One region of the Shewanella sp. 10N.286.52.A9 genome, then DNA from elsewhere that is predicted to be linked to it. Evidence: riboswitches for the same ligand, from Rfam matches in the RefSeq annotation. Region 1 holds a riboswitch; the other holds the start of a gene.
The links. Region 1 has a riboswitch for lysine ahead of lysC (lysine-sensitive aspartokinase 3). Riboswitches for the same ligand answer to the same signal wherever they lie in the genome.

Region 1 (10,971 bases):
GTAGTGGTTCGTGTTTATGGTGGTCCACATGCGCAATTAGTCGTTAATAGCTGGAGTGAGGCGGATTACTTTACTCAGTATTTACTTCAACAAGGCTTTGCAGTATTTCAGCTTGATAATCGTGGCTCTGCCCATCGCGGCACAAAATTTGAGTATGTAATTTATCAAAATATGGGCGATGCGGAAGTTGAGGATCAAAAAGTCGGGGTTGATTACCTGAGAAGCTTACCGTTTGTTGATGGTGATAATATTGGTATTTATGGCCATAGTTATGGCGGGTACATGGCGCTTATGGCGCAGTTTAAAGCGCCTGATTATTTTAAAGCGGCAATCTCTGGGGCTCCGGTAACGGATTGGCGTTTATATGATACCCATTACACAGAACGTTACATGGGTCACCCAGAAAAAAATAAAAAAGGGTATGATGCAGCGAGCGTTTTACCATATGTGAAAAATTATCAATCAGGTTTGATGATGTATCACGGCATGGCCGATGACAATGTATTGTTTGAAAACAGTACGCGTGTTTATAAGGTATTGCAGGACGAAGGTAAATTATTTCAGATGATGGATTATCCAGGTTCGAAACATTCAATGCGTGGTGAGAAAGTGAGAAATCACCTTTACAAATCATTGGCTGCTTTCTTGGAAAATGAGTTGAAGTAAATGGCTGTAGTGGTACTCATTGCCCTCAATTTGATTGTGGGGGCATTGTGTTTAAAGAATTTGATAGAGTTGCTCAACAATAATCGTCGCCATTAAAGGGATGTTAGGTTTAAGGATAAGCAAGTAAGTGCGAAATGCACTTTGGCGAGATGTCATATGCTGATCATTGTAGAAACGTGACTGATAAAAAGTCATAAAAAAAGCCAAGTCATTGACTTGGCTTTTTTGTATCACTATTTGTGATTAGTCTTCTAAGTTACCGCAAAAACGATAGCCTTCACCGTGGATAGTCGCGATGATTTCTGGCGTATCAGGTAAGCTTTCGAAGTGCTTACGAATACGACGGATAGTAACGTCAACAGTACGGTCATGTGGCTTAAGCTCACGGCCAGTCATTTTCATTAACAGGTCTGCACGAGTTAAGATTTTGCCTGGGTTTTCAACAAAGTGAAGCATTGCACGGAATTCACTACGTGGTAGCTTGTAAGACTCACCTTGTGGGCTAACTAGAGAACGACTGTTGATTTCTAAGCTCCAACCATTGAAACGGTAGAATTCAACTGAACCTTTCTCTTCTACTTCTGCGCCAGTGCTATTAACACGAGTTAATAAGTTACGAGCACGGATAGTTAATTCGCGTGGGTTAAATGGCTTAGTGATGTAGTCATCAGCGCCAATTTCTAAACCAAGAATTTTGTCAACTTCGTTATCACGACCAGTCAAGAAAATAAGACCGATGTTGTTGATTTCACGAAGTTCACGAGCTAACAATAAACCGTTTTTACCAGGAAGATTGATATCCATAACAACAAGATTAATCTTATTATCCTGCATGGCTGTGTGCATTTCTGCGCCATCGTTTGCTTCAGTTACTACATACCCTTCTGCTTCAAAAATACTGCGCAGAGTATTACGGGTTACAGCTTCATCTTCAACAATAAGAATGTGTGGGTTTTGCATGTTATTTACCTAAATTAAAAACAATTCGATTCTAGTCATGTTGCACTAGGGCGGTGGCACTGCTTATTTATGAAAGTGCCGATAATTTTTCAATTTCACGATAGGTGTTTATCTATGTCTGCCCTGAACAAAACACGCTTCATGACTAACTACATTATATACATTCAGCTTAATACATCATTAAAGTGACATACGTGACATAAATGTGATCATAAAAAATCAATACTTAGATTGTATGCTGAGTATTAATTGACTCACAATCAGTCGAAAGATCTATTAAAACAATGATTCATAAAACTATGAGATTAGATTGCTCGTTAAAGTTCCTTGGCAAACTAATTATTGTTCTATATTTATATCATCTAAAATGTAGAACAAAATGTACAAGCTTGAAAATTTAGTAGCAATTAAACTACTGAAGTATGTAACTGCTTGTATCACTGTTAATAGTTATGTAGCAAAATCTAGCTAGTGATGATTATTGTACTCGTTTTAGGCATTTGTTAACAAATGAAATGTTAACAAATTTACTCTCTAGAATTGTTACAAAATTGGTTTTTTAGGTAAGGTGCTGATTTAACAGGTTAATATAATTATGGTTCTTGTGACTTGTATCACATGGGCTGTCACTGTAATAAAGGGTTTGCTACTGTAAACTGGGTTCAACAGAGAAAATGAAATAATGGAAAATGCAATTGAGTGCCTTTGGCACAAATATCAAGGGACACAATTCTTACTAACGCAGAGACTTGCGAATGATATTCCTTTTGCAATCGTCACTGCTCATAACCCGTTAGGGAGTATCTTAACTCCTTGTCAAAACCGTTTGCTCGACCGCCAATTACAAACCAAAATCGAACAATATAAGCGTCCATATCGTTCGCTTATTGGAGCCGCTCCCGATTTATCTCATATGGAAAAAAGCTGGGCTATCTTTATTGATAAAGAACAAGCTTTGGAGCTTGGACGCGAGTTTAAACAGCATGCAATCTATTATGTCAATCAAGGTCGTTTGTCATTAGTTGCTTGTGGCGATGCACCTGATAAAGAAGTGATGATAGGCGATTTTATGACTCGCACTCAGGTGGTTAATGAGTTGCCTGATCTTCATGAGTAATTTATTGATTGATAAAGCAGTTCCGTCAAGCTGATACTGCTAGTCACCTATTATATCAACGCATTAGGGCTGCTGATAAACCCACTTTATTATAGACAAGGTTATTTATAATAGCGCTGTATTGATTTGAACTAGAAATAGCTTATGGAAGGCCGACCTATCTAAAAATGCCTTTATTCAGAGTTTGAAACTAAAACTTCCCTTATGGTCTATTTAATATAGCTAAATACTGTATTGTTAGCATTTTACGTTAAAGTTAATGCTTGCTTTCATATCTTTAGTGTCTGTAAATAAAGCTATTTTTATCCTAACTATTTAAATATCTAAGCTGATGTGATGACAGCGAGTGTGAATGTCGTATATTCAGTATTCAGTTATTTAGTAATTTTATTACATTCCATAATTGACTTAGGTGGTTATTTATTGGTATTTTTCAATTTCTTCCTGAGGGAAGAAACAGAAGAGGAGCGTTAGCTAGGTAGTAAGTGCGAGGAAAACCAATTCCTAAAACCACTTATGAGGGAGATTAGCGCCGAGGTATGTCAAATGGTTGGTTTCATTTCATATCGGTCGATTAGGCTGAATCCTAACGATTGTCACCTATTCATTGGTGGAGAGCTTCTGGTGAAGATTGCTGTTTCCCTTCTTATAAGGGTGCGTTATCACTGCACCAGGCTCTTCGAACGAAGTAAGTTCGGAGTGTAATCATGTTTTTTAATCTAAGTAGTCAATTCGCATTTGTATGTCAGCCTTCAAGCGTGGAGGTGTCAGTATGAGCTTAGTTGTAGCTAAATTCGGTGGAACCTCTGTGGCAGATTACGCTGCAATGAACCGCTGCGCCGATATTATCTTAGCGAACAGACATACTCGAGTCGTTGTTGTTAGTGCATCCAGCGGCGTAACTAATTTATTGGTGGAGCTTACGCAAGCTAATGTGAATGACAAGCGTCGTTTAGCATTACTGACGCAAATTGGCCAAATTCAATATGACATTGTTGATCAGCTCGATCGTCCTCAAGATGTTGCCGCAGGTATTGATAAGTTACTTAGCCGTATGTCAGTGCTCAGTGATGCGCTTGTATTAGATCGCAGTAAAGCAATCATTGATGAACTACTTTCAATGGGAGAGCAATGTTCCTCATTGCTATTTTCTGCTGTTATTCGTGAAAAGGGCACTCCTTCAAGTGCATTTGATGTCAGACAAGTATTACGTACAGACAGCCATTTTGGCCGCGCAGAGCCGCAAATAGAGCAAATAGCATCGTTAGGTGCTGAGCATTTAGCACCACTATTAGCCAATGAAGTTATTGTTACGCAAGGTTTCATTGGCGCTGATGACCAAGGGCGCACCACTACTCTTGGCCGTGGTGGTAGTGATTATTCAGCAGCACTGTTGGCTGAGGGCTTAAAAGCTGATGCGGTAGAAATCTGGACCGATGTAGCAGGTATTTATACAACCGATCCTCGTCTTGCTCCCAATGCTAGACCAATCCCTGAAATCAGCTTTAATGAAGCCGCTGAAATGGCAACATTTGGTGCTAAAGTATTGCATCCTGCGACGATTCTTCCTGCCGTTCGTCAACAAATTCAAGTGTTTGTTGGTTCAAGTAAAGCGCCAGAACAAGGCGGTACTTGGATTCGACATCAAGTAGAAAACGCTCCCGTTTACCGTGCAGTTGCATTAAGACGTGATCAAACCCTGCTTAATTTGCACAGCCTGCAAATGTTGCATGCACAAGGCTTCCTTGCTGAAACATTTGCGACATTAGCCAAGCACAAAATCTCAGTTGATCTGATTACTACTTCAGAAGTGAATGTTTCATTAACGCTCGATAAAACAGGATCAGACTCTAGCGGTCAGGGGTTATTGAGTGAGTCATTACTGCAGGAGTTATCACAGCATTGTCGAGTTCGTGTTGAAGATAAATTGGCGTTAGTGGCTATTATTGGTAATAAAATTGCCTCAACAGCAGGGATTTGTAGCCGTGTCTTCTCAGTATTAGAAAAGCACAATGTGCGAATGATTTGTCAAGGCGCAAGCCCGCATAACTTATGTGTATTAGTAGCAGAGTCTGAAGCGGCAGATGTGGTCAATTCATTGCACCAAAATTTATTTGAATAAAAGGAAGTGTTCACCAAGTAACAATGCTTGGAACATATGAGGCTAAAGAATATATGACAGAAGCGAATCGCACCTCCAACGCTCACGTATCTACAGTTCAATTAGGTGAATTGGCTACTGGCCAAGCGCTAACAGCTCCTATTTATACGTTTAAAGGAAGTGATAGTGCTGCACCATCTGTCTATATTCAAGCCAATGTTCATGGCGCAGAAGTGCAAGGTAACGCGGTAATTCATCAGTTGATGACGCTATTGGAAGGCCATCAAATCTTAGGTGATATACATTGTGTTCCTTTAGCTAACCCATTGGGGATTAATCAAAAAAGTGGTGAGTTTACTCTTGGGCGATTTGATCCTATTACGGGAGTGAACTGGAATAGAGAATATTTTGAACATGCCGCAATAGTGGCAGACATTCCTAATTGGTATCAAGCAAACAAGGCTTTATCAAATAATGAGTTGTTCGCCGCATTTCGAGTGTTATTAGCACAAAGCTGTCAGCAACGTTTAAATAACTCTTGGGGAATTAGCACGGGGCATCAACTCGCGGTGACACTACAATCGATGGCGCATCAAGCGGATATTGTATTGGATTTACATACCGGCCCTAAGTCTGCAAAACATCTATATTGCCCAGAGTATGATGTCGCATCTGCGGCTTATTTCTCAATTCCTTATTCATTGGTTATTCCTAATGAGTTTGGCGGTGCTATGGATGAGGCTGCATTTTACCCGTGGTGGCAGCTCCAACGCTTTTGTGCGCGTCAAGGGAGACATTTTGACGTCCCCGTAGCGGCGTTTACGCTTGAATTGGCGAGTCAAGAGCGTGTCGATATGGCTGATGCAGAACTCGATGCGATGGGGATCTTGGCGTACTTAAGTCATAGAGGTGTGATCGCAGAAAAAGTGCAACCTGCAGCAATGAAGCGTTGGGGATGTGATTTAGCTAACTATAAAAAATTCCATGCACCAAAAGCTGGATTAGTTGAGTATTGCGCAGAGGTAGGACAACCTTTGAAAGCTGGTGAGCCGTTAGTGACCCTTTTACGACTTGATCAATACGGAACAGAGAATGCCATGACGACAATCAGTTTACCTTGTGATTGCGTTCCTGTACTGCATTTTGCCTCAGCTTCTGTGCATCAAGGGACAGAGCTTTATAAGGTAATGACTAAGGTTTTTGAGATCAGTTAATGGTGAGTCGCTGGCATTAGCAATGATATTGCAAACTGCCAGCGATAGCATATTGAAGTATTAACTCTTTAAAATTTCAAGCGGCATAGCCAGCATCTCGTCGCCTGAAGCTGCAAAATACCAAATAATAGCGATAAGTAGACCAACCGTTAAAAAGTACCAAACCGTTGAGAAAATTTGCCCATACCTATCTAAGGGCAACAGGTGACTTTGGTGTCGAGTTTTCCACTCAAATACAATCTCTAAACTACCAATTAGCAACAAGAACCCTAATAAAGCTAGCCCCAAGCTATAACTGATAAACACGCCTATTGCCGCTCCAGAGATACAGGCTATTAACCCTACCATGCTGTTCATCGAAAAAGTGATGCTTTTAAGAATATGGCCGCCATCTAAGGGTAAAATTGGCAGTAGATTAAACAGATTTAGTAAGGCGTTAAAACTGGCTAAACCTGCAAAAAAGATATTGCCGGTGATCCAATAAGCGACCATGCAGGCTATTGACATCAAGAGGCCAAATGTTGGCCCCATGATAGAGATGACGACATTTTGCCATCGAGTATTTATTCGCTCATCACTGACAGCTAAACCGCCCATGAATGGGATAAGGTAAATCCCTTTGGTTTTCATACCAAAGTGCTTCATGGCTTTAATATGGCCATATTCGTGAACAACCAGACAGGCAATTAATGCTAGTGCAAATTCAATTGAGAATAGCCATGAATAGGCCGCGACACTTGCCGCAGCGAGCATAGCTTTGACAACTTTGGCACTTTTTAATAGCTTGAACCCAAGTGAGGCTAAGCCAATCATACTGAATTTTTGCGTTTTAACAGGAGCGACTTCAGGCACTTGTTGTTCGATATCTTTAGTATTTCTCTGCCCTTGAGCTACTGTGTCATTATCAACCAAAATCGTGTAGTTAATGATAAAAGGCTGCCACTGGACATCAGCCTCTACTCTTACTTTTACAATGGTTTTACTGGTTTCAGTAATAATGTCATCAGTCGTTGCTCCTGCCATTGAAGCGGGGCGCGATAATTCGAATTCGTGCACATTGAAAGCCTGGTTATCTGCTGATGCCGATTTTTGAGAGACTAATTGATTATCCCAATAAAGTTGTTGCCAACCGGCCATAGAGCCTTCTAATCGTAAACGTTTGCCAAGGCATTCTATATTCAGCAGTTCCATATTTTTTGCTGTTCCATTGTTGTGTGATGAGTCATGATGAGTGAAGTAGCGATGGTGAAATTGCTAGGCATTTTGCCCGATAGGTTGCAGTGACTCAAGCTAAATAGATTCAAGATATGCCACAGTGTCGATACCTTGCTTGATATCCGTAAACACCAGTTTGGCACTGCAGCAATGACCATTAAGGGTTGCATGTGTGCGTACGTATTGAATAAAGGTCACTAAATCTATGGGGTGCTGGCTTGCTCTAAGTTGTGGTAATGCCGCTGTTGGGTCATTAGCCTGATGTTGTTGAGGGTGAGCTTGCGCCTCGATAACAATATCGAATGTAGAGCCCTCGCTATCTAATAACCTATCGTTACTACTTATGAGGTGCAGTTGTAAACAACAATACTCTAGCCAGTCAGTCTGATTAGCGAGGTAAATGAGCTCTTCACTTGCTTGCTGTTTTATAATTGCTGGCCAACAAATCGCTAGCATCGAATTCTTCTCTAATGGTCAATAAATTCAGTCAACTTGTTAACTGTTTCCTAAGTACGATTTTTAGTAAAAAAGCGATTAGGTTTCTCACGTTGAATGTTTTATAAGTTGCTGTTTGATAGCAACAATTACCATGCTAATTGCTGCGTTAGCTGATCCCGAACGGCCAAGTTAGAAATTAATGGCTACCATAATCGAAACTGATTTCATTATGGAGGTTTTTAACATGACAAGGGCCATGTTCACGCTGGGTGCGATTTTGCGCTGGGCCAATATGAATCTCTACATTGGCAAAGATGTGTTTCTCTGCTTGCACAAAATATTTACTGTAATAGCCATCCACTTCTTGCTGAAGTTGCTTACATTCTGCTTCAGCTTTCGCACGGCGATTGGCGATTTCTTTTTTCTCATCAAGCATCATTTTCACTTGCTCAATCATTCCCGCATCTGTTTGCCACTCCGTTTTAGGAGGCAGCTTTCTCAAGCGAGACTCGATATCTAATCCTGCGACAACAAGCAGCTTAGCTTGGTCATCACTGGCTTTAGCCTCAGCTTTGAGCTCAGTTTGATCCATGGCGCAATAAAGCTCAGTCTTAGTGCCAGCCGTTGCGCCAAAGGCTACAGCCTTAATGCCTTTTTTAGCGGTCGCTCGCCCACCGACAAGATCGCCTCGTCTGGCATTAGGATCGCTAACGGTAATGACATTGTCTGAGACTGAATGGCTATGAAGCAGTTGTTTAGTGACTAAGATGTCACTTTTGGCGGTTAAATTGGAATATTGCACAAACTGAGCACAGATTTGGCCACGGGCAGTAATATGGGTACTTAACTCATGCTCTTTAATTTGTCGGCCAATGACTCCTTTACTGACAATTACATCGCCTTGGGCTTCAAGGCTAGCTGAGTCTACAAACCCCATAACAGTAATGTCACCAGTGCTTTTTACTTTCATACCCTCGTGGACATCGCCAGTGATTAAGACACTACCTTCAAAATCAACATGGCCGTATTTTACGTCAACATCTTTAATTTGCAGCACATCATCTACTTGCATACCTTTTGGTGTTTCAACAGGTTGACCAGATACTGTTGCGACAAGTTGGTTGGTATCGCTACTTAATAATTCAGTGCCATTACCCGGCTTCATTTGCAGATCTTTGCCCTCAATCTGCATGATAGGTTCCCCGTGTACGTTATAGCCTGGAGTACCGGTAGTCGCAGGCGTTTTTATCATTAAAACGTCGCCTGGTTTCACCATGATCATTGCGCCCAGATTTCGCATGTCGACAGAGCCATCTTCACGTTCTTGAGGTTGTAATAACCGTTCACGAGCAAGGGGGACTTGTCTTGTTAATGTTGCATTAATGCCATTTACAGCTAATTTGCCAATGGCGATTTGGCTACTGCAACTTTCACCCGGCGGTAAAATCGCTAATTGCTGGATCAGAGATTGAATTTTAGGTTTGCTTAATCCCATTTTGACTTTATGGGATTTTAGGGTGTTGAGGATCATTGGAAGTGAAGGGTCTTTTCCACCCCATGCTGATTCTAATGTCATAGAGGCCGACATTTTATCTTCGCTGATTTCTATGGTCACACTGCCATCAGCTCGTTCACCAATGATAAAAAATAACTCATGTTTACCATTGTCATGAGTGCTGAGGGCATTAACTTCAGCGACACAATTATGAATATTGTGGGTTAACGGTTTCAGCATGGCAAACTCTGCCTGCGTCAGTAGCTGTTTTACGTCATCTTCAGAAATTGGCCCATGAATATTGGGCGTAACACGAAACTCTACTTGGGTTTGAGTTTCATTAAAAACAGCCATGCTCCAATCCAGCATAAAAACCCTTATTAGCCATGAGACTTAAATGCGTGTTAGCTCATGTATTGTTTTTCATAATGTGTGATGTTGATATCAAAATGTAGCTGTTTTTATGAATAAAGACTAGATAATTATCAAGCTTATGAGCGCAAATTGAGAATTAGCACTCATCTTTCTTTAGTTGTTAATTTGTTGTTACTTATGGAAAAAGTACAATTTGTACTTATTATTTTCAGCAGGAACATTAACTTGGCCAAATTCAGCTGCAATTGTGTCTGCGTACGGAAGGTTACGGTTAGCCACAATTTGCCATACACCATTGGCAGATAAACTGCTGGCGCTTTGTTTGACGAAATCTTTGGCAATATGTGTGGTGGCGGCTAATCCATCGTGAAACGGCGGATTAGAAATTATACCGTTAAATTGCCCTTGTATTTGTTTAAAGCCATCTGATGGATAAACTTTAGCAGTCATCTGATTGGCAGCTAAGGTCAGCTCGCAGGCTTTGAGCGCCATTGCATTAATATCAATACATTCAACGTTAAGTTGTGGGTTTACTTTAAGCATTGCTGCACTAATAACGCCAGCTCCACAGCCGAAATCTAGAACTCTTCCCGATAATTCTGGCAGGTTTGACAGCAGTAATTCAGTACCTTGATCGAGCTTTTTCTCACTGAATACGCCAACAAGGTTACAAATAGTAATGTCTCCTTGTGGTGTCGATAATGAATAGTGGCTGACCCAATCTTCAATCGAGAATATTGGTGCAATTGCGGTTAATTCAGCAATGAATAGTAAACAGTGTCGAGCATTATCGCGCTTTAATGGCGCAGAATAATAGTCAGGCAATAGCTTTGCTAAGGATTTTACTCCGCCTTTATTGTCGCCAATAACGATAAGCGTGCCGCCAACTGATAGATGTTGAGCTGCTAATTGAAATAGGTAGGGCGCCAATGCTTTTGCTTTTGGAAAGTAGACAATGACAGTATCAAATTTCTGTTTGGTATCGTCAGGCAGTTGGTGACCAAAGTAGCTCGTAAGATGCGCTTTATCCTGTTTAGCCACATATTGATAATGATTAAAATCAAGCGCTAAGCTTGTAACTGATGCAGCATGACTAAGGAGCTCTGATGCGAGAGTATCGGCTTCATGGTTTAAAATCAGCAGGTGCTGGTTTTCGATGAATTGAACATTGCGCATTAAAACTTGAGAAGTGTTGGTGAGCACAGAATCGACCTTAATAAATTAACTCAGTTGTTATGAGGGCGATTATAGCAAAGAAGTGCTGAACTGTTTACGTTATCAAAGCGTGTTTATTAAAGGTAAACTTGCATAAAAAAGGGCACAGCTAATACTGCGCCCTTTCATCAAGAGATGAGATTTAAGGGTTATTGAGCAGCTTTAGGCAATAAAC
Region 2 (10,971 bases), on a different contig from region 1:
CTGTCACTGATATTGGTTCGCCTCAAAATCTAATTCAGCGTAATCATCGGCATAACGTTTTTTGGTATCCTTTCTACGATGATTGACTTTTTTCGTTTTGGGCTTGGTTTCAACTTCTTCATCCCAAAGAAGATCGTCGATATCGAATTTATAGTTTTGAGACATAACTCTTTCCAAAGTGATGCTACTACAGCTGAGTTTTTAGGGCTGTCATAGCGTATATCATGACTGGTTACCCGTACTTTTTACCGAATTTTATTTTGAAGCGAAAGCAAAATATATGTGCTTTGTTGGTGAAAAATTCTTTCCGACCTATCTGGTATCATTCGCTTATGTTAGGCGGTAGCCGGGAAGCTAATTGCTAACAATGTATATCGACGACTGGACATATAAGGGGAAGGCTTTTTTATGAGCTGATTTTATGAACTGATTTTATGAACTGATTTTATGAACTGATTTTATGAACTGATTTTGTGAACAATGTACTGCTCTTCGTGTTCCCCACGTATTCGTTGACTTTCCACATTCAATAAGTACATTTTGCTTTCTACAACTTGGTAAATTTGCCCTCGATCTAAATAGATTATATTTCCTGTACTATCCCAATTGAACTCACCTGAACTGACAAATGGGTTAGGGTCTTGTCCTAAGTGCTCTGTTGAAATGGTGTATTGATTAGGGGCAATTAAGGTGAGTATGGTTTTCATTCCGTTGCAGCTTGGACAAGGAAAAACGCCTTGGTAAGTGCCTGCCCAGTCAACCGTATGTAAGCTGCCTTTGAGAGGATCGGGGTCAAATTGTAACTTAGTGTCATTGCAGGCTGCTAACATCAGCAAAGTTGCTAGAGCAATTATCCTTATTGCGTCCATAACATTCCTTTTATCCAGCTAGGTAGTCTTGATATTAAAAAAGTCCTTAAAGGTGTCTATCTGTGTCATTGCGTCTTGATAACCTAAATCAATTAAAGCACTTGTGTAGGCTTTTTCAAATAATAGGTAAGAAACCACACTTGAGTCTGACTGACTATCTATACCAATGAATTTGAGGAGTATCCTTATCGCGAGGGGAAGATCTTTATAATATCTTGCTGCAATTTCGCTTAGGTCTTCACTAGGCTTTATAACTAACGTATTAATCTTCCTTAGGTTTATCATTTCCACATCTGCGCCAGGAATTAAATCTAAGGTGGTATTAATTCTTTCAAGCCGCTCAAGATCACTGTTTAAGGTGTCAGAAAAAATGGTATCGAGTAAGTGACCTGCGATGGTGGCAGCTTTTGGGTGAGCATCAATTTCGTGTTGCGGTTTTTTATGTGGGCTATCGAGGTTAATAACCATGATTTTATCAGCCCCCAAATGAATTGAACTTGATAGCGGGGATAATTGATGCACTGAGCCATCGCCAAAGTAAGCTTGATTGAGCTTAATTGACGGAAAAACCAAAGGAATAGCTGATGTTGCCATCAAATGGTTGGTCGTCAGTGTGCAGCGGTTTCCTTGCCGCCTGGCCCTTTGCCAATCATCGACACTATTATGGGCTTGGTAGAAGCTGTATGAATGTGAGTCGTTATAACTAGAAGCGTCAATACTAATCGCTTTTAGTGCGCCACTGCCAATGTTTCGCTCAATGCGTTGGAAGTCTATTAGTTGGTTAAGTAACTGACGTAACGGAGAGTTATCGAGCAAGCTACCGGCATCAGTGTTCATTTTATCAGTCTGTAAGCCTTTTAATGCCATCTTGCAAAGGTGTTTGAATACATCCCAAAAAGAAGATCGATATACTTTTTTCGTTTCAAAATGACGCCATACCCAATCGAGCTTTTTAACGCCTAAATGAAAACATGATGCATGGGTTGCTAACGAAGTGGCATTAATTGCACCTGCTGAAGAACCACTGAGGATTGCAAATGGAATGTGGTGATTACGAGGGTACAGTTGTACTAAGGCTTTTAACACACCAATTTGGTATGCAGCCCTAGCGCCACCGCCACCTAATACCAGTGCAATAGTCTCTGACAACGTTTATCTCCTTATTGTGTTTAACATCATGATATCAGTATGGTTAATATTATCTGGTTAGACGAGTTAATGAAGGTTTTTTTACACCATCGTATAAATTTTTAGTAAAAAAAACGCACCCTAAGGTGCGTTTAATGTCTTTTACTGAGGCAGGTTTTAGCTAGCCTAGTGAAGGTTTAGCCTTTAATTGATGACTTAATGAAGTCAACGATTTGGTCAAAAGGAATTTCTTGCTTTTCACCAGTGCGGCGATTTTTATATTCAAATACACCCGCGTCGATATTACGGTCACCAATTACGACAACGTGAGGTAGACCAATTAGCTCCATGTCATTGAACATGACACCTGGGCGCTCTTTACGATCGTCCAGCAAGATTTCAATGCCTTCAGCACTCAAATCTTTGTATAACTGCTCTGCCATTTCTTTTACACGATGCGATTTGTGCATGTTCATCGGTAAAATACCCACAGTGAATGGGGCAAGGGTCGCTGGCAACATCATGCCTCGGTCGTCGTGGTTTTGCTCAATTGCTGCAGCAACAATACGACTGACACCGATACCATAACATCCCATCAGCATTTCTTTTGCTTTACCGTTTTCATCAAGTACGGTTGCACCCATGGCTTCTGAGTAATTGGTTCCAAGTTGGAAGATGTGACCCACCTCGATACCACGTGCAAACTCGTAAGTACCTTTACCGTCAGGCGTAGGCTCACCTTCAACAACATTGCGAAGATCCATCGCTTGCGCCATTGGTAAGTCACGTTCCCAGTTGATACCAAAATGATGTTTTCCATCTTGGTTGGCACCCGCTGCAAAATCGCTCATTACAGCAACATCTTTGTCAATGATAACTGGCATTGTTAAGCCTACAGGGCCTAAAGAGCCAGTGCTTGCGCCAATGGCACCTTTGATTTCTGCGTCAGTTGCAAACTCAAGTGGCGCAGAAACAAGTTCGTGCTTATCGGCTTTTAATTCATTTAGCTCATGATCGCCACGTACGATTAGCGCTACAAGCGGCGCTTCATCAGTTGCACCTTTAACAATCAATGTTTTCACTGTTTTAGTGATTTCAACGTCAAATTGTTCAACTAACTCGGCAATCGTTTTAGCATTTGGCGTATCAACTAAAGTCATTTCTTGAGTTGGTGCTGCTAACGTTGTTGTAGGCTCAGCTGTTTCTGCTTTCTCGATATTGGCTGCGTAATCACTGCCGTTTGAGTAAGCAATTAAATCTTCGCCGCTATTTGCAAGTACATGGAATTCATGTGAAGCACTGCCGCCAATTGAGCCTGTATCTGCGATAACAGGACGGAAAGCTAACCCCATACGCTCAAAAATTTTACTGTATGCATTATGCATTTGTGCGTAGGTGTTATCTAAACACTCTTGGCTTAAATGGAATGTGTAAGCATCTTTCATCAAGAACTCACGAGCACGCATCACACCAAAACGAGGACGAACCTCATCACGGAATTTTGTTTGAACTTGATATAAGTTCAATGGTAATTGCTTATAAGAGCTAACTTCTTTACGTACAAGGTCGGTAATGACTTCTTCATGAGTTGGACCTAATACGAAGTCGCGATTGTGGCGATCTTGAAAGCGGAGCAATTCTGGACCGAATTTTTCCCAGCGACCAGTTTCAGCCCATAAATCGGCAGGCTGAACTAGGGGCATTAAGATTTCAACAGCACCAGCATTATTCATTTCTTCACGAACAATCGCCTCAACTTTACGCAATACGCGTAATCCGCTGGGCAGCCATGAATAAAGGCCTGATGCATTACGGCGGATAAAACCTGCACGTAACATTAATTGATGACTGATCACTTCTGCATTTGCAGGAGTTTCTTTTTGTGTTGAAAGCAGGTAATTGCTAACTCGCATTCCCAATGTCCACTTAGTAGCTATTAATGGGCGACATTTTAGCACTTGCAACGATGTTGTCACCAGATAATTAACAACATCTTGGCTTTAATATATGGAACAAGGGCATTGAAATAATTAAACCAATAAGACGCTGGTTTAACATCGCCATGTTAGCAAGGAAAATTGAACGACAAGGCGTTATTGTGCAGCACTTTTTAACTACTTATCGCGCCTATCGCCGATTATTTTAGCAGGGTTTCCTGCAACAATAGCGAACTCCGGGACATCTTTGGTGACAATGCTGCCCATACCTACAATGGCTTGATTACCAATAGTGACACCATCAACAATACCAGCTTGTGCTCCAATCCAAACATCATCACCAATAGTGATCCCTTTGGCTGTAACAGCTTGTTGGTAAATAGGGTTATCGACGGACATCCCGTGATTAAATGCGTAAATAGTCACGTTATTTGCTATGCGGGTCTTATTGCCGATCGTGATCCCTACTTTTCCGCCATCAAATGAACAGCCGTGGTTAATCGCGACCTCATCACCCAGTGTAATAGGGCCGTGGAGGAACACATCAGCTGCAATCATACATTGGTTACCTATATGAATGTCACGTCCACGTTCTGCAAAAAGGTTGGCTTCAGGAGCGATAAAACTGTGCTCACCAATATGAATAGTTTCAACTTGGGTTAAATGTTGTTGGATCTCGTCTTGCCAAGGCTTTGCCCAGACTAAGTGTTTTTCTTTTAACGAAAAATAAAGCCAAGGCATCCAAGATAGGCGTTTTTTATGCTGAGTTTGATAATCAGGTTTATTATTCATTATTAAGCCTAAGATTAAGTTAACGAAATTATTATTATGACCGTTAGATTTAAAACATTGTTAGATAAATCAATTCGCCTAAAAATGGGTGAAAATGACATAGTTAATCGAAAAGCTAAGTTTATTTTAACATACGCTAGTCGGTTTAATTTCAATCACCTCAATCGTTTTATCATTGACTCGCCAAAATACATCTATATCAAATAAAGCAACTTGATAAATTTTAAGATCAACTTTCGCTTTTTTATATGCAGGCCTCGGGTCTTGCGCTAAAACATCCGTAATTACTTGTTGTAAATGCGATATATCAAGCGCTTTAGAGTGAGCCAAAACTTGTGTTTCAGCTAATGATGAATATTGAACCTCTATTAATTCTGGTGCTGATTGAGCAATGCCTCCAGTTGCATTATCAATGGCGTCAGAAAATGGAATATAGGGTTTTATGTCAATGATTGGTGTGCCATCTAATAAATCCATTCCAGATATTTCTAGGCAGACTTTACCGTTGCGTCTAACAACTGAATGTAATTTAACTACAGATTGGCCAATGCCATTTGGTCTAAAAGTAGAGCGGGTAGCAAATACGCCTAGCTTTTCATTTCCGCCTAGTCGAGGAGGTCTAACGGTGTTTTTCCAGCCTTGTGCTAAGTTTTCATGAAAACAAAAAAGTAGCCAAAGGTGTGAATATTGTTCAATTCCCCTGACGGCATCGAGTTGGTTAAATTTGGGGGTTAACTCAACCCAGCCTTTGACATTAACTAGGCCAGGTTGCCTAGGAATACCAAACTTTTGTTTATATGGCGTGCGACAAATTGCAACCGCTTCAATATCAGATTGAAACGGCTGGTCAGAATGAGTAGTCATGAATTAAATATATAGTAAAAAGGTTATTGCACATTGTGCATTTTAATTGCTTGGCCGACGCAGAATGCTTGGGTAAAGCAAGTTTCTGTTGGTTGTTCTGTTAATAGACACTTCTTAACGATAAGTCCATTAGCACCCAGTTCATTGGCCTTTTTACGGGCTTGTGTGCGGGCATCGGCGACATTAGCGGGTACGCCAGTTTCCGTTTCTTGGCAAGACTCGCCTTCAACTAGGGCAACAATATCAAATGCGCCAGTTGGACGTTCACCGTCTTTAAATAGTTCAACGCTTGTTGGCTTGAAATACTCATCTATGGCTTTACTGTCTAAATTACTATTAAAAGTATAATCACTTGCGCAGCCTGATAATAAAAAGCTTGATACTAGTGCGAAAGACATCATTGGACGAGAAACATTCATAATACAGGCCTAATTGAGTGGTGTGCTGCGAAGGGGTTAGTTTACATGGCTTATGGCGTCGAGGAAATACTGTTTACTCATCCTAGATAACAAAAAAGCTTACCGAAGTAAGCTTTTTATCATATCGTAGATTAAGACTTATTCCATACCTGGAATTAAGAAGTCTTCCATTGTTTTACCATTATCTACTTGGTTTTTAAATACAGTTGGCATGCGGCCTTGACCAGTCCATTGAATTAATTCGCCATCAACTTCAATTTGATATTTAGCAGGGCGTGGGGCACGCTTTTTAGGTGCAGGCTTTGCTGTTACTTCACCTAAATCTTCAATTGATAAACCGCTATTTTCAATTTGAGCTAATATTTCAGCAATGCGGGCATTACGCTCAGCATTGGCTTCTAATTCAGCTTTTTCGTCTTCTTCTCTTTCTGTAATGATTTTTTCAAGCTTAGTAGAAAGTTCACGTAATTCATCTAGTGATAACTCTTTTACAGCAGCTTTAAAACGACGACCATGTGTCAAAATTTCTAAAAAGTCACTCATATCAATGTGCATCCTAATGATTTTAATTAATAAGTATCTCAAGTAATTCTGTGATGATTAAATAATACCTATCAATACTCTAAATTGGTTAATTGTTATCAAACTAGAGTGTAAATTGATGCGACTATTTAAATTGTTAAAACAAAAAAAGATAGTAAAAAAAGCACGGTTACTTGAATTGCTCTTAATAATAGAAAGTAAATTTGATTGGATCAAATAAAAAAACCTTTAAATAGGCAAATTTTAATTAAAAAGCGTTAATTAAGTCTAAAAGTAATATTTTATTTGCATATATAAGTTATTTATCAGCAGTCTCTTAACTAAAAATTATATAAACAAGTGTTTGACTTTGGTTGACGTTAACGTTAACAGGACGTAAAGTTATGCCATATTGCATTGGCTGAAGCCAATGTGCCATCCACATACATTGAAGGTGTAGAAGGAAATCCCATGAAAGTATTGGTGCCTGTAAAGCGCGTAGTCGATGCCAATGTGAAAGTCAGAGTAAAAGCTGATAACACAGATGTTGATACTGCTAATTTGAAAATGGCCTTGAACCCATTTTGTGAAATCGCGGTAGAAGAAGCCGTTAGACTAAAAGAAGCGGGAAGTGTCACAGAAGTTGTAGTGGTGAGTATTGGTGCCAAATCAGTACAAGAGCAGTTACGTACTTCAATGGCTTTGGGTGCTGACCGTGCCATTCATGTGACGACTGATGAAGATTTAGTGCCGTTATCAATTGCTAAAATTTTAAAAGCGGTTCAAGAAAAAGAACAAGCTGATGTGATTATTTTTGGTAAGCAATCAATTGATGGCGACAATAACCAGACAGGCCAAATGCTTGCTGCTTTAACTGATATGCCACAAGCAACATTTGCTTCTGAATTAACATTAACTGCTGACAGTGCTGAAGTGACTCGTGAAGTTGATGGTGGGTTACAAACATTAAAAATGCCGTTACCAGCGGTGGTGACTGCGGACTTACGCTTAAATGAGCCTCGCTATGCTTCATTACCTAATATTATGAAAGCAAAGCGTAAACCACTTGAAACCTTATCTATTGATGACTTGGGTGTAAGCCTTAAAGCACATCAAAATGTGATTAAAGTGACGCCACCTGCAGAACGTCAAGCAGGTGTCATGGTGAGTTCGGTGGCTGAACTTGTTGAAAAGTTAAAAAATGAAGCGAAGGTGATCTAATTATGGCTATTTTAGTATTAGCAGAACACGATAACGCAAGTTTAAAATTAGACACGGCCAAAGTCGTTAGTGCAGCAACTGCAATTGGCGGCGATGTCCATGTGCTTGTTGCTGGTAGTCATGTTGGTGCTGTGGTTGCTTCTGCACAAGCACTATCGGGTGTGAGTAAAGTCCTTGTCGCTGACAATGCTGCTTATGAAGCGCAAATGGCTGAAAACCTCTCTAAGTTAATTGTTAATGTCGCCAGTGATTACGATTACGTGCTAGCAGCTGCAAGCAGTGTAGGTAAAGATACTCTTCCTTGTGTGGCAGCATTATTAGATGTTGCGCAAATTTCTGAAGTCGTAGATGTGGTGAGTGCTGACACATTTGTACGTCCTATTTATGCAGGTTCTGCATTGGCGACGGTACAAAGCTTAGATGACAAAAAAGTGATGACGGTTCGTACCAGTGCATTTGATGCTGCAGGCAACGATGGCAATGCTGAAGCGGTTAACGTTGATTTTGTTGCAGAAGCTAAGACAGTTTTTGTTTCGCAAACTCTCACAGAATCTGAGCGCCCTGAATTAGGCAGCGCTGGAGTGATTGTTTCTGGTGGTCGTGGCATGGGTAGCGGTGAGAACTTTGCTATTCTAGAAGCATTAGCTGACAAGCTAACCGCTGCCGTTGGCGCTTCACGTGCCGCTGTTGATGCTGGCTATGTTCCTAACGATTTACAAGTCGGTCAAACAGGTAAAATTGTTGCTCCTGATCTGTATATCGCTGTCGGTATATCTGGCGCTATTCAACATTTAGCGGGTATGAAAGACTCTAAAGTGATTGTGGCTATCAATAAAGATCCTGAAGCGCCAATTTTCCAAGTGGCTGATTATGGACTTGAAGCAGACTTATTTGATGCGATTCCAGAGTTAACTCAATCTTTGTAATTATAAACTGATTGTAGAAAAAGGTTTTTGTCTTTTAGGCAAAAACCTTTTTTTTGGGTCGCAGTTTATGGCGTGATTATTCGATAGTTTGTTTTAGTGTCAGTGCGCATTAAATGACATTGTTTTTCAGCTTTATCATTGCTAAACCTATTGAACGATATAAATACACCTGAATTAATTCAATAATCAGATTTTTTAAGCATATTAATCTCACTGTCGTTAATTGATGGATAATTCTTCGCTTGCTAACAATTCGTTACGGTGTCGATATCGTGTTGTGTTGTTTTTTGATTGTGATGTTATTTCTCACAAGATAAGCTAGTTTTATCTGGTAATTAACCTCGTGCTTATGTTTGTATGGTCTTGTGTCGCGGCAGTGAGCTTTTATAAAGCATTTAAACTGTCGTATACATAAGTAGAGGCGCATCAAATATCAGTATGGTTAAGTTGGTTGATACCAATAACTTAATTTGAAAGGATTTGGTGCCGAAGTGAATCGGTACGATCAATACCATTTGCTGGGGCAGTTTCCGAAAGGGGCTGCACTGTCATAGTAATTTTTATCCGTGAGGATAAAACAATGGATATCGATGTTGATATCGATATTACTGTGGAGTGCTACTGAAAAGATTCTTGTCTTCGCTTTATGCGATGTCTTGCCTTATCAGTTATCCTCCATTCGTACTCAACGAAGAAAATATATAAATGATGATAACAAGTTATGCCGATTCGGCACTCTCTCTTTTGCCTCCTGTTGTGGCAATTGTATTAGCAGTAGTTACACGCAAAGTACTTCTTTCATTAGGTTTAGGTATTATTGCTGGCGTGATATTGCTGACTGATTTCTCTTTTACTGGAGCTGCAAGCCACTTAGTGAGTACTGTCACCAGTTTAGTGTGGGATGACGGCGCACTCAATGCCTGGAATTTACAAATTATTGGCTTCTTGGTAGTGCTGGGGATGATCACCGCTTTAATTACCGTGAGTGGTTCAGCACGTGCGTTTGCTGATTGGGCACACCAACGTATTCGCAATAAACGTGACGCCAAACTCATGACCATGTTCTTAGGTTGTGTGGTATTTATCGACGATTACTTCAACAGTATCGTGGTTGGCTCAATCGCACGTCCTATTACTGATCGCTACCATATTTCACGTGCAAAACTGGCCTACTTGTTAGATTCAACTGCTGCGCCAGTTTGTGTTATCTCGCCAGTCTCAAGCTGGGGGGCATACATTATTGCCCTGATTGGCGGTATCTTAACGGCACATGGGTTTGCTGATACAGGCCATTTAAGCGTGTTTTTACAAATGGTGCCGATGAACTTTTATGCCCTTTTTGCGCTATTACTTTTATTGTGTGTTGCTATCTTTGGTTTAGACATTGGCCCAATGCGCCAACATGAGCGTAATGCGCAAAAAGGCGAACTCTTTGACGAAAGCAAAGGGTTACCTCCAGGCGCGACCGCTGATTTACCAGAAGCTGATACAGGTAAAATCATGGGGTTATTCCTGCCGATTTTTGTGCTTGTGGCGGCAACTATTTACTTTATGGTTTCAACCGGTGCTGATGCACTGGCGGGTGAAGGTTTACCATTTAGTGTTTTAGGTGCATTTGAAAACACTGAAGTCAGCGAATCATTATTTTACGGCTCATTAGTGGGTCTAGTGGTGACGATTGCATTAACCATGCAGCAAAAAATTAGCACCAGCATGATGTTTACTGGAATCAAAGTTGGCGCTAAGTCAATGTTGCCAGCTATTTATATCTTGTTATTTGCTTGGACAATTGCGTCAGTGATTGGCGAGCTTGAAACGGGTAAATACATGGCGAGCTTGGCAACGGGTAATATTCCATTTGCATTACTGCCTGCAGTGCTATTTTTATTAGCTGGTTTAACCGCATTTTCAACCGGCACTAGCTGGGGTACATTTGGTATTATGTTACCAATCGCTGCCGATATGGCGATGGGCAGTGATAGCACTATGATGTTACCAATGCTTGCCGCTGTGCTTTCTGGTGCGGTATTTGGAGACCATTGTTCACCGATTTCTGATACCACTATCTTGTCTTCGACAGGAGCGAGCTGTCACCATCTTGACCACGTTATGACACAATTGCCTTACGCGATAATCGTAGCGGTTATCAGTATTGTGGGTTATACCGTGCTTGGTTTCTCTGGTTCTGTTGCGATGGGCTTTATTACGTGTTCTGTATTGTTCGTATTAGCAATCTTAGGACTAAAAATAGCCACTAAGTAGTCCTAAGCACTTGGATTTAGTTTGTGACTTA

Region 2: another riboswitch for lysine. It lies ahead of AB4128_RS20475 (Na+/H+ antiporter NhaC family protein); the one in region 1 lies ahead of lysC (lysine-sensitive aspartokinase 3).

What each region holds. Positions count from the first base shown of each region.
Region 1 covers NZ_JBFRJQ010000016.1:27,663-38,633, forward strand. The annotation lists gene AB4128_RS13420 (DPP IV N-terminal domain-containing protein) at 1-666, shown strand, start outside; gene AB4128_RS13425 (hypothetical protein) at 718-861, opposite strand; gene arcA (two-component system response regulator ArcA) at 910-1,626, opposite strand; gene AB4128_RS13435 (DUF3293 domain-containing protein) at 2,309-2,743, shown strand; lysine riboswitch at 3,196-3,372, shown strand; gene lysC (lysine-sensitive aspartokinase 3) at 3,516-4,865, shown strand; gene AB4128_RS13445 (succinylglutamate desuccinylase/aspartoacylase family protein) at 4,919-6,058, shown strand; gene AB4128_RS13450 (site-2 protease family protein) at 6,119-7,249, opposite strand; gene AB4128_RS13455 (DUF4144 family protein) at 7,349-7,729, opposite strand; gene AB4128_RS13460 (DUF342 domain-containing protein) at 7,908-9,575, opposite strand; gene AB4128_RS13465 (methyltransferase) at 9,753-10,784, opposite strand; gene AB4128_RS13470 (alkaline phosphatase) at 10,946-10,971, opposite strand, start outside.
Region 2 covers NZ_JBFRJQ010000040.1:49,686-60,656, reverse strand. The annotation lists gene AB4128_RS20525 (small highly charged protein) at 4-165, opposite strand; gene AB4128_RS20520 (copper resistance protein NlpE) at 459-869, opposite strand; gene AB4128_RS20515 (patatin-like phospholipase family protein) at 888-2,018, opposite strand; gene AB4128_RS20510 (proline--tRNA ligase) at 2,195-3,910, opposite strand; gene AB4128_RS20505 (DapH/DapD/GlmU-related protein) at 4,112-4,726, opposite strand; gene tsaA (tRNA (N6-threonylcarbamoyladenosine(37)-N6)-methyltransferase TrmO) at 4,853-5,590, opposite strand; gene rcsF (Rcs stress response system protein RcsF) at 5,614-6,009, opposite strand; gene AB4128_RS20490 (H-NS family nucleoid-associated regulatory protein) at 6,148-6,552, opposite strand; gene AB4128_RS20485 (electron transfer flavoprotein subunit beta/FixA family protein) at 7,003-7,752, shown strand; gene AB4128_RS20480 (electron transfer flavoprotein subunit alpha/FixB family protein) at 7,755-8,678, shown strand; lysine riboswitch at 9,087-9,307, shown strand; gene AB4128_RS20475 (Na+/H+ antiporter NhaC family protein) at 9,384-10,940, shown strand.